2 regions of the Pseudomonas sp. DTU12.1 genome follow, and region 1 is predicted to be linked to the other one. Evidence: predicted binding sites of a transcription regulator. Region 1 holds the regulator's gene; the other holds the start of a gene.

Region 1 (3,415 bases):
AAGACCACCACCCTGGCCAAGCTGGCCGCCCGTTATGTACTTAAGTACGGCGCCCACAATATTGCCCTGGTGAGCATGGACAGCTACCGCATCGGTGCCCAGGAACAGCTCAAGACGCTGGGCCGCATCCTCAATGTGCCGGTGACCCATGTCGACCCGGGCCAATCCCTGGCCAACGCCCTCGACCCGCTGCTGCGCAAGCGCGTGGTGCTGATCGATACCGCCGGCCTGCAAGCCAGCGATCCGGCGTTGCGCATGCAACTGGAAAGCCTGGCCGGGCGTGGGATCAAGTCGAAAAATTACCTGGTACTTGCAACAACCAGCCAAAAACAGGTTCTGACTGCTGCGTACCACAGCTACAAGCGTTGCGGGCTGGCCGGTTGCATCCTGACTAAGCTGGATGAAACGGCAAGCCTGGGCGAAGTGTTGAGCCTTGCCATCAGCCATGAACTACCGGTCGCCTACCTGACCGACGGGCCGCGGATCCCGGATGACTTGCATCTGCCGCGCCGTCATCAGTTGGTCAGCCGTGCAGTCAGTGTGCAAATGCAGGACGAACCCAGTGAAGAGGCGATGGCGGATATGTTCGCCGACCTCTATCACAACCCAGCCAAGCGGGTCGGCTGAAGGCAACATGAAACACAGTGCAATGTACCTACATCGATGGTCTGCTACCGCGGCCACCCTATGTAGCCTGCGGCTAAGCAAGACAAGGTAAAGAAAGAACATGGGCAGCATGCATCCCGTACAGGTGATCGCGGTGACCGGCGGCAAAGGTGGCGTCGGGAAAACTAACGTGTCAGTGAATTTGTCCCTGGCCCTGGCAGAGCTTGGCCGCCGCGTCATGCTGCTGGATGCCGACCTGGGCCTGGCGAACGTTGACGTTCTGCTGGGACTGACGCCCAAACACACCCTGGCCGATGTCATCGAGGGCCGCTGTGAGCTGCGCGACGTGCTGTTGCAGGGGCCAGGGGGGATTCGTATCGTCCCGGCCGCCTCCGGCACCCAGAGCATGGTGCATCTGAGCCCGGCGCAGCATGCCGGCCTGATCCAGGCCTTCAGTGATATCGGCGACAACCTCGACGTGCTGGTGATCGACACCGCCGCCGGGATCGGCGAGTCGGTGGTCAGCTTCGTACGCGCCGCGCAGGAAGTGTTGCTGGTGGTCTGCGACGAACCCACCTCGATCACCGACGCCTACGCCCTGATCAAGCTGCTCAACCGCGACTACGGCATGAACCGCTTCCGCGTGCTGGCCAACATGGCCCAGAGCCCGCAAGAGGGGCGCAACCTGTTCGCCAAGTTGACCAAGGTCACAGATCGCTTCCTCGATGTCGCCTTACAATACGTCGGCGCAGTTCCCTATGACGAGTGTGTGCGCAAGGCTGTGCAAAAGCAGCGTGCAGTCTATGAAGCGTTCCCTCGTTCGAAATGCGCGTTGGCGTTCAAGGCAATTGCTCAGAAGGTCGATACCTGGCCACTGCCCGCCAATCCCCGGGGGCATCTGGAGTTTTTCGTCGAGCGATTGGTGCATCAGACGAGTGCAGGACCGGTGCTATGACAGCCAGCGGCTACAACCTTTACAAAAAATCAGCGCGTGACAGCCAGGGCGAATTGATCGAGCGCTATGCGCCTCTGGTCAAGCGCATTGCCTACCACCTGCTGGCACGCCTGCCCGCCAGTGTCCAGGTCGAAGACCTGATCCAGGCGGGGATGATCGGCCTGCTCGAAGTGTCGACCAAGTACGACGCGAGCAAGGGTGCGAGTTTCGAGACGTATGCGGGTATCCGCATCCGTGGCGCGATGCTCGATGAAGTGCGTAAAGGTGATTGGGCGCCGCGTTCGGTCCACCGCAATACCCGGATGGTGAGTGACGCAATTCGCTCAATTGAAGCAAAAACCGGTCGCGACGCTAAAGATCACGAAGTTGCGGCCGAACTCCAATTGAGTCTCGACGATTACTACGGGATTTTGAACGATACCTTGGGCAGCCGCCTGTTCAGTTTCGACGACCTGCTACAGGACGGCGAACATGAAGGGCTGCACGAGGACGGCGCGAGCGCTCACCAGGAGCCTTCACGCGACCTGGAAGATGAACGCTTCCAGGGCGCCCTGGCAGAGGCGATTGCCAACCTGCCGGAGCGTGAGCGGCTGGTGTTGGCGCTGTACTACGACGAAGAGCTGAACCTCAAGGAAATCGGTGAGGTCCTGGGGGTCAGCGAATCGCGGGTCAGCCAGCTACATAGCCAATGCGCGGCCCGCTTGCGGGGGCGTTTGGGAGAGTGGCGAGCGCGCTGACAGGCAGTGTGGGGACACTGTGAGCGATAACCGCCAGGGCGCAAGCCGGGCGGGAGCGGCTCGTGGTGCGCCCCGGCAGTCCTTTTTGTGTAATGCCTGTTGAATGATATGGCGCGCCCAGGTGCTGGACGCGTTTAAGACTGCTTGGAGGTCGAATTGGACAAGAACATGAAAATCCTCATCGTTGATGACTTCTCAACGATGCGGCGGATCATAAAAAACCTGTTGCGTGACCTTGGGTTCACTAACACGGTCGAGGCGGATGACGGTATTACGGCGATTCCGATCCTCAACAGCGGGAGCATCGACTTTCTGGTAACCGACTGGAACATGCCTGGCATGACCGGTATCGATCTGCTGCGCCATGTGCGCGCCGATGAAAAACTGCGCAATCTTCCGGTGTTGATGGTGACCGCCGAAGCCAAGCGTGAACAGATCATTGAAGCCGCCCAGGCTGGGGTCAACGGCTACGTGGTCAAGCCATTCACTGCATTGGCGTTGAAAGAGAAGATCGAAAAGATCTTTGAACGCATCCACGGTTGATGTCGCCACGGGGGAGCTATGGAGCATAAAGAAACATCGCAGGGGGACTTTGAGTCGACCTTGAAAAAACACGCTCACCAGTTGGTCGACAGCCTTGAAAAAGGCCAGTTCGGCGACGCGGTGCAGTTGATCCATGAGCTCAACCAGACCCGCGACCGCGGCCTGTACCAGGAAGTGGGCAAGCTCACCCGTGAGTTGCACAGTGCGATCGTCAATTTCCAGATCGACCCGCACATGCCCCAGGCCGAGGAAATCTCGCAGATCACCGATGCCACCGAACGCCTGTCCTATGTGGTCAGGCTGACTGAGGCGGCAGCCAATCGCACCATGGACCTGGTGGAAAACGCCACGCCTCTGGTGAACGGCATGGCCAATGAGGCCAAGGCGTTGAGCGCTGACTGGGGGCGCTTCATGCGTCGCGAAGTAGGCGCAGAAGAATTTCGTGACCTGGCGCGTCGGGTCGAAGGTTTTCTGTCACGCAGCGAGCAGGAAAACCGTACGGTTTCCAGCAACCTCAATGACATTCTGCTGGCCCAGGATTACCAGGACCTCACCGGTCAGGTGATCAAGCGCG
Region 2 (3,415 bases), 1.1 Mb from region 1:
CGTCCTTGGGCAGGCCGTCGACCTGATGCACGCGCAACATGGTCAGGGCCTTGTCGGCCATCAGCAGCATGACGCGCTGCATGCCGCTGGCCACCAGGGCCTCCTTGGCGCAGGTGGTCAAGTGCATGGCGTTGGCGAAGCGGCTCGGCTCTACCAGCAACTCGCTGCACCGCTTGCGCCAGATCGCCAGGGCTTCGGCTGTGGGCGGTGGTGCTGGCAGCAGGCCGCGATGCACGCGCTGCACATGCCATGGCCAGATCAGCGCCAGCGCTGGATGCCAGAGGCCTGGGGTCAGGGTATGGCGGGCACTGATGGCGGCCTGTTGGTGCACTTGCTGCTGCACATCGGCCAGCGGTTGTTGCAGGTACAACGCCGTGAGGTACTGCCAGCGCTGGGTGTGCGGGCAGGTCCAGGACTCTTGCGCCGCCAGTGCCATGCCATTGGCCAGGAGCACGGTGTTGGCCGGCTGGTTCAGCCAGCGGCGCAACGCGGGATCGTCATCGAGTTTTTGCTGCTGGCTCAGCGGCACTTCATCGCGGGCGATGTGCAGGGCCTTGACCAGCAAACGTTGTTCCTTGAGCAGCAGTTGGTAGCCCTGAGACACCCAGATCGGCAAGCGCCAGGCCTCGGTCAGCCCCAGGCACAGCTCCAGCAGGCGCACACCAAACAGCTCCTGCTCGACCTTGCGTGCCGACTGGCCCTTGTGGATCACCCGCAGTTCCCATTCTTCGAGGAGCTTGGGGTAGGCCACGGCCATCGGCCACAGCGGCGAGAGAAACAGCAGGCTGCCCCAATGGATATCCTGCCAAAGGCGCGCCAGGCGGCTGGCGAACAGGCCGCTGGCTTGCTGCGAGGCATGTTGGCTGATCAGTTGCAGTTGGCGCAGGGCCACGGGGATTTCATTGAGTGGCACTGACGGCAGGCGTGCGAGCAATTCTTCGGTGCGCTTGAGGCCGAGGCGGTTGATCGCCACTTCAAGGTTTTCTGCGGGTTCCGCCAGGCTGCCGTGGGCCTGGTTATTGGCTTCGCGCATGACGCTCAGGACCAGTGCCGGGCTGTCTTGCATCAGCTCTGCAATATCTCGCAACGAACGGCGGCTGTCGCCGATGGCCTTGCACACGGCCATGTGGCTCGCTTGCGGGACGGGCAGGTGAATCTCGTCCAGGCGCTTTATCCAGCCGGCCAGAGAGTTGGGTTTTGTAGTTGGGACTGTCGTTTCGTTTGCCATGATTGGGGCGCGATCATCACTTGCGGTCAACACGCCCGGAGCGGGCCGAACTGGCTTTTCGCCTTAACGGGCTATAGTCTGGCGCAGTTTTGCCGATAAGTAGAAGAAGAGTTTTTAGATCTTCCGAATATGTCCATGAACCCGACGGCGCAAGTACTCATCCCCTATGGCTAAAATTATCGGCATCATCGTCGTCATCGCAAGCGTGCTCGGCGGATACGTTCTGTCCCACGGTAAAATTGCTGCGCTGATCCAGCCCTTCGAAGTGCTGATCATCGGCGGTGCGGCGTTTGGCGCTTTCCTGCAGGCTAACCCAGGCTACATGACCATGCACGTGGTCAAAAAGTCGCTGGGTATGTTCAGCTCGCGCTTTTCCCACACGTTCTACCTGGAAGTGCTGGGCCTGGTCTACGAGATCCTCAACAAGAGCCGCCGTGAAGGCATGATGGCTATCGAAGCTGATATCGAGGACGCCGCGGCGAGCCCGATCTTCGCCAAGTACCCGGCCGTGCTCAAAGACGACCGCATGACGGCCTACATCTGCGACTACCTGCGCATCATGTCCTCCGGCAACATGGCCCCGCACGAGCTGGAAGGCTTGTTCGACATGGAACTGTTCAGCCTCAAGGAAGAACTCGAACACCCATCCCACGCCGTGACCGGCATCGCCGACGGCATGCCCGGCTTCGGTATTGTCGCGGCGGTACTGGGTATCGTGGTGACCATGGCGTCCCTGGGCGAAGGCGACCAGGCCGCGATCGGCATGCACGTTGGTGCGGCGTTGGTGGGGACCTTCTTTGGTATTCTCGCCGCTTATGGTTTCTTTGGTCCGCTGGCCACCTCCCTGGCCCACGATGCCAAGGAAGAGCTCAATATCTACGAAGCCATCAAGGCGTCGCTGGTGGCATCCGCTTCGGGCATGCCGCCGTCCCTGGCCGTGGAATTCGGGCGCAAGGTGTTGTATCCGAAGCACCGTCCGAGCTTTGCCGAGCTGGAACAAGCAGTTCGCGGTCGCTAAGCCATGGAAAACAACCAGCCAATCATCATCAAGCGCGTCAAGCGCTTCGCGGCCGGGCACCACGGCGGCGCCTGGAAAATCGCGTTCGCCGACTTTGCGACGGCGATGATGGCGTTCTTCCTGGTGCTGTGGCTGATGTCCACTGCCACCCCTGAACAGAAGATCGCCATTGCCGGTTATTTCAAGGATCCCATCGGCTTCTCCGAGAGTGGTACGCCGTTTGTGATCGACCTGGGTGGTTCGCCTGAGTTGGCTCCCGAGCGCACCATCAACCCGGAAGTGCAAACCGAAGCGCCCCAGGAAAACATCCCGATCGAACGCCAGACCGTCGAAAGCATGGCCGAACAGGTCGAGCAGGAGCGCCTGGAATTGTTGCTGCAAGAGTTGCAGAACAAGGTGGATGAGAACCCGCAACTGCAAAAATTCAAGGACCAGATCCACTTCCAGATCACCCCGGATGGCCTGCGTATCCAGATCATGGATGCGGCTAACCGCCCGATGTTCGATTCTGGCAGTGCGCGCTTGAAGCCTTACTTCGAAGACATCCTGCTGGCCATGGCCGACACCATCAAGGCAGTGCCGAACAAGATCAGCGTCAGCGGCCACACCGATGCCAAGCCTTATTCGGGCCTGGGTGATTTCGGCAACTGGGAGCTGTCTGCCAACCGCGCCAACGCTGCGCGTCGTGCCCTGGTGGCCGGCAGTTATCCGGATACCCAGGTAGCGCGCGTGGTGGGTTTTGCTTCATCGCAGCTGTTTGATGTCCAGGACCCGTTCAACCCGGTCAACCGGCGCATTGATATCGTCGTGCTGACCAAAAAGGCCCAGCGTGCGATTGAAGGTGATCAGGTACCCACACCGCCAGTGCCGACCCAAGGCGATGGCGCGCCGGGCGAAGTGCCGGTTGACCCGAACGCGCTGCCGCCAGAGCAGCAGCCGTTGCCAGCGCATGAGTTGCGCCAGAAGCTCAATCTGTTTGATGAGGGTGGGGTGAAGGCTCCCGGAGAAGCCCCGGCCGGGAGCTGATGCGCTTTGTGTGGGAGCGGGCTTGTGTGGGAGCGGGCTTGCTCGCGAAGACGTCGGCCCAGTAAACATTGAGGTTGGCTGACCCACCGCTTTCGCGGGCAAGCCCGCTCCCACACAAGCCCGCTCCCACACATGCGTGTGCC

The links. The regulator FliA, encoded in region 1, starts transcription of late flagellar genes. The targets are predictions, from matches to a motif close to CTAAAGTTTNNNNNNNNNNNGCCGNTAA.
Region 2: a site for FliA is predicted at 1,300-1,327, ahead of motA (flagellar motor stator protein MotA). Genes of this name have one in related genera too.

What each region holds. Positions count from the first base shown of each region.
Region 1 covers NZ_CP045254.1:1,917,300-1,920,714, forward strand. Annotated here, with positions in the region: gene flhF (flagellar biosynthesis protein FlhF) at 1-627, shown strand, start outside; gene fleN (flagellar synthesis regulator FleN) at 728-1,561, shown strand; gene fliA (RNA polymerase sigma factor FliA) at 1,558-2,298, shown strand; gene GDV60_RS08515 (chemotaxis response regulator CheY) at 2,467-2,841, shown strand; gene GDV60_RS08520 (protein phosphatase CheZ) at 2,860-3,415, shown strand, end outside.
Region 2 covers NZ_CP045254.1:768,150-771,564, forward strand. Annotated here, with positions in the region: gene GDV60_RS03320 (HDOD domain-containing protein) at 1-1,228, opposite strand, end outside; gene motA (flagellar motor stator protein MotA) at 1,395-2,246, shown strand; gene motB (flagellar motor protein MotB) at 2,250-3,272, shown strand.